Regions from separate parts of the Streptomyces sp. NPDC056231 genome, predicted to be linked through region 1. Evidence: riboswitches for the same ligand, from Rfam matches in the RefSeq annotation. Region 1 holds a riboswitch; the other holds the start of a gene.
The links. Region 1 has a riboswitch for cyclic di-AMP ahead of ACNPQM_RS03310 (transglycosylase family protein). Riboswitches for the same ligand answer to the same signal wherever they lie in the genome.

Region 2: it holds a riboswitch for cyclic di-AMP, as region 1 does, so the genes downstream of both, ACNPQM_RS06020 (M23 family metallopeptidase) here and ACNPQM_RS03310 (transglycosylase family protein) in region 1, are expected to answer to the same signal.

Annotation. Positions count from the first base shown of each region.
Region 1 is NZ_JBLVKW010000002.1:290,341-295,137, reverse strand. Features, by position in the region: gene eno (phosphopyruvate hydratase) at 1-669, opposite strand, end outside; gene ACNPQM_RS03310 (transglycosylase family protein) at 970-1,686, opposite strand; cyclic di-AMP (ydaO/yuaA leader) riboswitch at 1,690-1,861, opposite strand; gene ACNPQM_RS03305 (transglycosylase family protein) at 2,162-3,073, opposite strand; gene ACNPQM_RS03300 (cytochrome P450 family protein) at 3,179-4,456, opposite strand; gene ACNPQM_RS03295 (nucleoside triphosphate pyrophosphohydrolase) at 4,466-4,797, opposite strand, start outside.
Region 2 is NZ_JBLVKW010000004.1:182,619-187,415, reverse strand. Features, by position in the region: gene ACNPQM_RS06035 (DNA gyrase/topoisomerase IV subunit A) at 1-111, opposite strand, end outside; gene ACNPQM_RS06030 (M16 family metallopeptidase) at 325-1,701, shown strand; gene ACNPQM_RS06025 (M16 family metallopeptidase) at 1,728-3,110, shown strand; cyclic di-AMP (ydaO/yuaA leader) riboswitch at 3,319-3,486, shown strand; gene ACNPQM_RS06020 (M23 family metallopeptidase) at 3,499-4,287, shown strand; gene ACNPQM_RS06015 (GntR family transcriptional regulator) at 4,501-4,797, shown strand, end outside.

The DNA.
Region 1 (4,797 bases):
GATGATGAGGTCCAGGGCGGCGCGGTTCGACTCCAGGTTCGGCGCGAAGCCGCCCTCGTCGCCGAGACCGGTCGACAGGCCCTTGGTCTTCAGGACCTTCTTCAGCGTGTGGTAGACCTCGGCGCCCCAGCGCAGGGCCTCGGAGAAGGACTCCGCGCCGATCGGCGCGATCATGAACTCCTGGATGTCCACGTTGGAGTCGGCGTGCGACCCACCGTTGAGGATGTTCATCATCGGGACGGGCAGCAGGTGCGCGTTCGGGCCACCGAGGTAGCGGAACAGCGGCAGGTCCGAGGCCTCGGACGCGGCGTGCGCGACGGCCAGCGAGACGCCGAGGATGGCGTTGGCGCCGAGCGAGCCCTTGTTCTCGGTGGCGTCCAGGTCGAACATGGCCTGGTCGATCAGCCGCTGCTCGGTGGCGTCGTAACCGACGAGCTCCGGGCCGATCTGCTCGATCACGGCGAGGACGGCCTTCTCGACGCCCTTGCCCTGGTAGCGGTTGGGGTCACCGTCGCGAAGCTCAATGGCCTCGAACGCACCGGTGGAGGCGCCGGACGGCACAGCAGCACGGCCCGTGCTGCCGTCGTCGAGGCCAACCTCGACCTCGACCGTGGGGTTTCCGCGGGAGTCGAGGATTTCCCGGGCTACGACGACGTCGATGGACGGCACGAGGCATCTCCTTCTGGGATATGACGCTGGTTGTGCAGGGTCGCTTTGGCCTTGCGACAAGAGCCTAACCGGCTGGGCGCCTCGGTCCGCCGACCGCCCGTCCCCTGGGACGAAAAAGGACCCAAGGGCACTCATAGCAGGGCAAAGATCCAGATTTCTACTGTCCGGTAACGACAAAGTTGAACACTGAATACGAAAAACCCCGACCCGGCACGTACGGGGGAATCCGCGCCGGGTCGGGGGGCTCGGGGAGGAGAGAGCCCGTATCTACGGGGAACCCGTAGATACGGGGCGCCCGTCCTACTTCGTCAGGTGGAGCTGCTGACCCGGGTAGATCAGGTCGGCGTCCTCGACGATGTCCTTGTTCAGCTTGAAGAGCTGCTGCCAGCCGCCCTTCACCTTGTGCTGCGCTGCGATCTTGCTGAGCGAGTCGCCGGACTTCACCTTGTACTCGCCGTCACCCTTGGCGACCTTGCCACCGGTCGGCGTGGTGACGGTCTTCTTGGGGGCGGTACCGCGGTCCGCGCGGGAGGCGGCGGGGGCCTCGGTGCGCTCGGCCGGCTTCGACGCGGCCTGCTTCGACTCCTGCGCCGGGGCGCTCTGCTGCGCGGTGGAGCCGGTGTCGACACCCGGGTCGACACCGTCGTTGGTGAGGCCACCGGCGTGGGCACAGCCCCAGGCACCCGGGCCCTGCATGGCGAGGAGCTTCTCGGCGGTGGCGATCTGCTGAGCCTTGGTGGCGAGGTCGGCGCGCGGGGCGTACTGCGTACCGCCGGCGGCGGCCCAGCTGGACTGCGAGAACTGCAGGCCGCCGTAGTAGCCGTTGCCGGTGTTGATGGACCAGTTGCCACCGGACTCGCACTGGGCGACGGCGTCCCACGTGGCGACGGAGGCGGCGGAGGCACCAGTCGCACCCATCAGGGGAGCGGCGATGGCGGCACCGGTGACACCGGCGAGCGTGGCGACACGGACGGCCTTGGACGGGCGGCGGTGCTTGCCCTTGCTGTTCAGCAGCATGGAACTTCTCCTCACCGACGCCTACGAGGTGAGCTGTCGGGTTCGGGCCAAGTGAGTTGCCCGGTCGCGTGTCCTAGCACGCGACTTCACCCCGAGCCGGTCCTGACGGCCTTTCGGCCATCGGGCCCGGCGGCTTACCTGGGTCCCCCGCTCCTGCCTACGGCGCTTTACGCGTCTGTTCCCATCGACCGACGGCAGGATTCGGCGTGACCGTCGACGGGGCCCGCGGTGCGAGCGGTTCCGACCGTAAACGTATGCAACCTCGACATTCAAAGATGGGCATAACGGACAATCAGCCCTTACCTGCATCCGACTGCACAGCGTTTTCGCAGGTGAGGGGCGATGCAGACAGACCCGGCGGACGCGACACGCCAGTTGACGCAAAGAGACCCATGTCTCACTTACGCATAAGCGGACATAGGCCTCTGAACTACCCCGATTTTTGGGGTGCTTTTAGCTGCTTATCGGACTGCCCTCACTTCGCCTTCACGTCGAGATCGAGGCTCTGGCCAGGCAGGATGAGGTCCGGGTCGCCGCCGACCGCACCCTTGTTCGCCTCATAGAGAGCGGGCCATCCACCGGGAACCTTCTGTGCGTCAGCAATCGCCCAGAGGTTGTCGCCCGGCCGGACGGTGTAATCGCGGTCGACCGCCGTCGCGCGCGTGTCGCGCCTCTCGTTGTTACCGCGGGAAGCATGCCGGCCCGAGTCCCGGCCGCCGCCCCTGCCGGTGTCCTGGCTCACCTCGGGGGCCGGTGCGCCGCGATGCTTACCGCCCGCCTCGCTGCCGGACGAGCCGGACCTCTGGGGCAAGTCGGATGAATCAGACTTCTTGGACGATGGCATGGATGACGGCTCTGCCGACGGCTTGTGCGACGCCTTGCCCGAAGACGCGGCGGACCCCTTGGCCGACCCCTTGGCCGACCCCTTGGCCGACGGCGCCTTGGACGCCTTCCCGCTCTCCGCCGATTCGGCCGACGGCACGGTTCCCGGGTCGACCCCCGGCAACACCCCGTCCTCCGTGAGCCCGGAGATGGCCACACAGCTGGGCCACGCCTTCGGCCCCTGGTCCTCCAGGACCTTCTCGGCGACTGCTATCTGCTGCGAGCGGCTGGCGAGGTCGGCGCGCGGGGCGTACGCCTCACCGCCGTACGACTTCCAGGTGTCCTGCGAGAACTGAAGACCGCCATAGAAGCCGTTGCCGAGGTCGGCGCTCCACATGCCGCCGCTCTCGCACTCCGCGACCCGGTCCCAGGTAGTGGCGTCGGCGGCGTGCGCACCGGCCGCGCCGAGCAGGGGTATGGCGATGGCCGAACCGGTCACGCCTGCGGCGACGACGATCGCGGGTGCCTGGCGAGGGCGACGGTGCCTGCCGTTCGCGGAGCCCATGGGATTGCCTTCCGTGTGACTGACAAGTGACTGGTGAGTCGAACGGTGAACGTAGCGGCACTCGAACGCTTGTCACAAGTCGATGCAGCGCAGATCACGTGAAAGTCACAGAGTTGACGGGGTGTCACCACGACCGGAACGCCGACCGGGAGCGAACTCCACCGGAAGCGTGCGCAGTCCACGCATGATGAGTCCGCCACGCCACCGCAAATCGGTAGGTTCCACCGCAAGCCGCAGGTCCGGGAGGCGCCTCAACAGCGTGGCCAGGGCCGCCTGTCCCTCCAGTCGGGCAAGCGGTGCTCCCAGGCAGTAATGGATGCCGTGCCCGTATCCGAGGTGCTGATTGTCACGCCGCGCGAGGTCGAGGGTGTCCGGGTTCGCAAACCGCTCCGGGTCCCGGTCGGCGGCGGCGAGCACCACCAGTACGGGGTCGCCCGCCGCGATCCGCTGCCCGCCGAGGGTCAGCGGCTCGGTGGCGAACCGCCAGGTGGCCAGCTCCACCGGACCGTCGTACCGCAGCAGTTCCTCGATACCGGTCTCCAGCAGCCCGGTCTCCCCCGCGTCGAGCGAGCGCTGCAGCCGCTCCCGCTGCTCCGGATTGCGCAGCAGGGCGTACACCCCGTTGCCGATGAGGTTGACCGTCGTCTCGAATCCCGCGAAGAGGAGGATGAAGGCCATGGCGGCGGCCTCGTTCTCGGTGAGGTGCTCGCCGTGGTCACTCGCCCGGATCAGGCCCGAGATCAGGTCCTCCCCCGGGTTCTCCCGCTTCCGGTGGATGAGCTCCGCCAGATAGCCTCGCATCTTCTTCACCGACCGGGCGACCCCGCCGCGCGGACCGCCACCGTGGCGGATCATCATCCCCGCCCAGTCCCTGAAGTCGTCCTGGTCCTCGCGCGGGACGCCGAGCAGGTCGCAGATCGCATAGATGGGGAGCGGGAAGGCGAAGTCGTGGATGAGGTCCGCGGATCCCTCCTCGATGAAGTTGTCGATGAGGTGGTCCGTCAGCTCCTGCACCCGCGGGGCGAACTCGGCGACCCGGCGCGGCGTGAACGCCTTCGAGACCAGCCGGCGCAGCCTGGTGTGGTCCGGCGGGTCGATGTTCAGCAGATGCGTCATCAGCTCCGCCTTGCGCTCACCCGGGATGCCGGTCTTCCCCTTGGCGTGCGCCGGTTCGTCGTGGTGCGCGGGGTTCTTGGAGAGCCGGGCGTCGGCGAGGGCCTGCCGGGCGTCCTCGTACCGCGTCACGAGCCATGCCTCGACCCCGCTGGGCAGCGCGGTGCGGTGCACGGGGCTGTGCTCGCGCAGCCAGGCGTAGGCCGGGTACGGGTCGGTGGCGAACTCCCAGGTGAAGAGTTCGGGGGCGTCGGCGGGGCTGTCGTTCACCCCCTGACGTTATCCGTTGGCTTCCGCGGCGAGGATCGCGTCCCGGTAGGCGCGGCCCGCAGCGCGCAGGGCGGCCTCGGGGTCCGTGCCGTCCTGTTCCGCGCGTACGGCCAGGGCGAGGAGCTCGTAACCGATGGTGTCGCCCGTCGGGAGCGGCACATCGAGTCCGGCGGCACGGACCCGGCTCGCCAGCTTCGCGGCCAGCGCCAGTCCGGGCTGCCCGAGCGGGACGCCGTCCGTGACCGAGTCGCGCTGCTTCTCGATGGCCTTGGTACGCAGCCAGTGCGCGTGGACGTCCTCCGGGGTCTCGGCGGTCTCGTCACCGAAGACATGCGGATGGC
Region 2 (4,797 bases), on a different contig from region 1:
CGAGTACGCGTACTCGAGGAAGGAGCCCTGCATTTCGTCGACGACGTCGATGTCGAGGATCTTCTCCTCGAAGTCGTCCGGCGGCGGGGTCTTCGTACTGCGGCGGGCCATCGCTGCTGCGACTCCTTCACAGATCTGTTCGGGCAACCTCTGGTTCTGACGCGGACCATTGTGGACCGCCGCACTGACAACGCCGACCTCGACCCGTCCCAAGCGCACTTTCACACGAACTTCCCCGGCACGGGAACTTCGCCAGGTGCCGGTGCGCTTGCTTACAGTGGCAGGTCTCGCAGGAAATCCAGTATCGCGATCGAAGGGACGTACATGCCCATGGGTCACACGGCCACAGCCCAGGCCGGCTCCGGCGGCTTGACAGCGACCGAGCACCGTCTGGCCAACGGCCTGCGCGTGGTGCTCTCCGAGGACCATCTGACCCCGGTCGCCGCGGTGTGCCTCTGGTACGACGTCGGGTCGCGCCACGAGGTCAAGGGGCGCACAGGTCTGGCTCACCTCTTCGAGCACCTGATGTTCCAGGGCTCCGGGCAGGTCAAGGGGAACGGACACTTCGAGCTGGTGCAGGGCGCCGGGGGCTCCCTCAACGGGACGACCAGCTTCGAACGCACCAACTACTTCGAGACGATGCCCACGCATCAGCTGGAACTGGCCCTGTGGCTCGAAGCCGACCGGATGGGCTCGCTGCTCGCCGCGCTCGACGACGAGTCCATGGAGAACCAGCGGGACGTCGTCAAGAACGAGCGCCGCCAGCGGTACGACAATGTTCCGTACGGCACGGCGTTCGAGAGGCTGACCGCCCTCGCCTACCCCGAGGGCCACCCGTACCACCACACCCCGATCGGCTCGATGGCCGACCTGGACGCGGCGACGCTCGAAGACGCGCGGACCTTCTTCCGTACGTACTACGCGCCCAACAACGCGGTGCTGTCGGTCGTCGGCGACATTGACCCCGAGCAGACGCTCGCCTGGATCGAGAAGTACTTCGGCTCCATCCCGTCCCACGACGGCAAGCAGCCGCCGCGCGACGGCACGCTCCCCGAGATCATCGGCGAGCAGCTGCGTGAAGAGGTCCACGAGGAGGTCCCGGCGCGGGCGCTGATGGCCGCCTACCGGCTGCCGCACGACGGCACCAGGGAGTGCGACGCCGCGGATCTCGCGCTGACCGTGCTCGGCGGAGGCGAGTCCTCCCGGCTGCACAACCGCCTGGTCCGCCGCGACCGCACGGCCGTTGCGGCAGGCTTCGGGCTGCTGCGGCTGGCCGGCGCGCCCTCGCTCGGCTGGCTGGACGTGAAGACCTCCGGCGGTGTCGAGGTGGCGCAGATCGAGGCCGCGGTCGACGAGGAGCTGGCCCGATTCGCCGCCGAGGGCCCCACGCCCGAGGAAATGGAGCGCGCTCAGGCACAGTTGGAGCGCGAGTGGCTGGACCGGCTCGGTACGGTCGCGGGCCGCGCCGATGAACTCTGCCGGTTCGCCGTGCTGTTCGGCGACCCGCAGCTCGCCCTCACCGCCGTCCAGCGGGTCCTCGACGTCACTGCGGACGAGGTCCAGGCGGCGGCCAGGGCCCAGCTGCGCCCCGACAACCGGGCGGTGCTCGTCTACGAGCCGGTCGAGCCGGCCGAATCCGCCGACGCGGAAGCCGACGAGACGGACACCGACACCGACGCGCACGAAGGGGCGGACAAGTGACCGACGCTGCCGCGACTGGAGTATCGATGGAGTACCACCCGCAGCCGACCCCCGGCACGGCCAGGCCCTGGGCCTTTCCCGCACCCGAGCGCGGCGCCTTGCCCAATGGGCTGACGGTGCTGCGCTGCCACCGTCCCGGCCAGCAGGTCGTCGCGGTCGAGATCTTCCTCGACGCCCCGCTGGAAGCCGAGCCCGAGGGGCTCGACGGCGTGGCCACGATCATGGCGCGGGCCCTTTCCGAGGGCACCGACAAGCACTCCGCCGAGGAGTTCGCCGCTGAGCTGGAGCGTTGCGGCGCCACCCTCGACGCACACGCCGACCATCCCGGCATGCGGGTCTCCCTGGAGGTTCCGGCATCCCGGCTGGCCAAGGCGCTCGGGCTGGTCGCCGAGGCGCTGCGGGCGCCGGCGTTCGCCGACAGCGAGATCGAGCGACTGGTGAACAACCGGCTCGACGAGATTCCGCACGAGCAGGCCAATCCGGCCCGTCGTGCCGCCAAGCAGCTCTCCAAGGAGCTCTTCCCGGCCACGTCGCGGATGTCACGCCCGCGCCAGGGCACCGAGGAAACGGTGGAGCGGATCGACTCCGCGGCCGTGCGCGCCTTCTACGAGGCCCATGTCAGGCCGTCCACCGCGACCGTCGTCGTCGTCGGCGACCTCACCGGTATCGACCTGGACGCCCTGCTCGCCGACACCATCGGCGACTGGACCGGGAACACTGTGGAGCCCCGTCCGGTCCCGCCGATCACCGCCGACGACACCGGCCGCGTGGTGATCGTCGACCGTCCGGGCGCCGTGCAGACGCAGCTGCTGATCGGCCGGATCGGCGCCGACCGGCACGACAGCGTGTGGCCGGCCCAGGTCCTCGGCACCTACTGCCTGGGCGGCACACTCACCTCCCGGCTGGACCGGGTGCTGCGCGAGGAGAAGGGCTACACCTACGGCGTGCGGGCCTTCGGTCAGGTCCTGCGCTCGACGGCCCCGGACTCCGCCTCCGGGGCGACCGGCGCGGCGATGCTGGCGATCAGCGGCTCGGTGGACACGGAGTCCACCGGACCGGCGCTCGACGACCTGTGGAAGGTCCTGCGGACCCTGGTGGCCGAGGGACTGACCGACGCCGAGCGCGAGACTGCTGTGCAGAACCTCGTGGGTGTCGCCCCGCTGAAGTTCGAGACGGCTGCCTCCGTCGCCGGCACGCTCGCCGACCAGGTCGAGCAGCACCTCCCGGACGACTACCAGGCGCAGTTGTACGCCCGCCTGGCCGAGACCGGCACGGTCGAGGCGACCGCGGCCGTGGTCAACGCCTTCCCCGTGGACCGGCTGGTCACGATTCTCGTCGGCGACGCTGCGCAGATCGAGGAGCCGGTCAGGGCGCTGGGCATCGGAGAGGTTTCCGTCGTCACCGGCTGATGCACCAAAGCCCCACAAAGAGGGGCGAAGAGAGACCCTGGCGAGTCACTTCCTGCCAGGGTCTTCCTTTTTGCCCGATTTGAGGCGAAAGCTTCTTGCTTGCCCTGTGGGATGCGCTACAAAGCGCCCTGTCCGTTTGGTGAATGAAAGTGCCCCCGCCTAGCGTCGGCTCCGCTGTCCGTCACTCGTATGCCGCATCCGTGGCGCCGGGCAGTGATCGCCGAGTCCCCGTCAGGCGCGAGCCCGGGGAGCCGGGGACCCATGCAGTCCTTGGGGTGAATCGGATGCCGTGACCTCCTGTGAGGCCGGGGATCCGTAGGAGACCTTCCTGCTCCGAACCCGTCAGCTAACCCGGTAGGCGAGAAGGAAGGAAAGGACCAGCTACTCCATGGCGTTCACCCGCCCCACCGGGAAGCACCGTGCCCCGAGCCGCCTGAAGCGCAGGAGCGCACGCGTCGCCGGAGTCGCGACGCTGGCGACCACCGGCGTCATCGGCGGACTGGCCTCTCCGGCCCTCGCCGCGGATGCCGAGGCCCCCTCCGGCAATGAAACCGGTCTGACCCAGATCGTCGCCATCGAGGACGCCCTCGCCGACCAGGTGGCCACCCAGGCCGAGGTGCAGAAGCGCCAGGCCGACGTCGCCACGAAGGCTGCCGAGGCTGCCAAGGCCGAGGCGGCGGCGAAGGCCAAGGCCGAGGCCGAGGCCCGCGCCAAGGCGGCCCGTGACGCGAAGGCCCGCGCCGCCCGTTCCGCCGAGCGCACCCGCCTGGGCTCCTATCAGCTCCCGGTCGCCGGTTCGTACGTCACCACCGGCTACAAGTCGAGCGGATCCCTCTGGTCCTCCGGTCGCCACTCGGGCATCGACTTCCACGCCGCTTCCGGCAGCTCCGTCGTCGCCGTCGGCGCCGGCACGGTCGTCGAGGCGGGCTGGGGCGGCGCATACGGCAACAACATCGTGCTGCGGATGACGGACGGCACGTACACCCAGTACGGCCACCTCTCCTCGATCGGCGTCTCCGTCGGCCAGACCGTCGGCGCGGGCCAGCAGATCGGCCTCTCCGGCTCGACCGGCAATTCCACCGGACCGCACCTCCACTTCGAGGCCCGCACCACGCCTTCGTACGGCTCCGACATGGACCCCGTGGCGTACCTGCGCGCCCATGGCGTGAACGTCTGACCGACGTCCCGTCCCCACACCCCGAAGGCCCCGGCTTCCGCCGGGGCCTTCGGGGTGTCCGCCCCTGCCGAACCGCCCGGCGGAACCGTCCCCGGGCCAGAAGGTATTCATGGTTTTCGGACCGGCTTCGGAAATGCGGTCGCCTTGCAATAGAGTCGCAGAACATGCGTCGATCGGCCGCGTTTCGCGGGGGATTAAGGCGGAGGTTCGGACATGCGCATTCCGGCGCAATCGGTATGCACGGCAATCCGTGACGAGATCGTCTCCGGTGTCTTCGAACGCGGTGGCAGACTCACCGAGGAGCTGCTCGCGCGTCGTTACGGGGTCTCCCGTGTCCCCGTGCGGGAAGCGCTGCGCACCCTGGAGTCCGAGGGCTTCGTGGTCACCCGCCGGCATGCCGGTGCCTGTGTCGCCGAGCCCACCGAACAGGAGGCCGCCGACCTTCTGGAGGTACGGATGCTGCTGGAGCCGCTGGGTGCGGCCCGTGCCGCGCAACGCCGCACCGAGGCA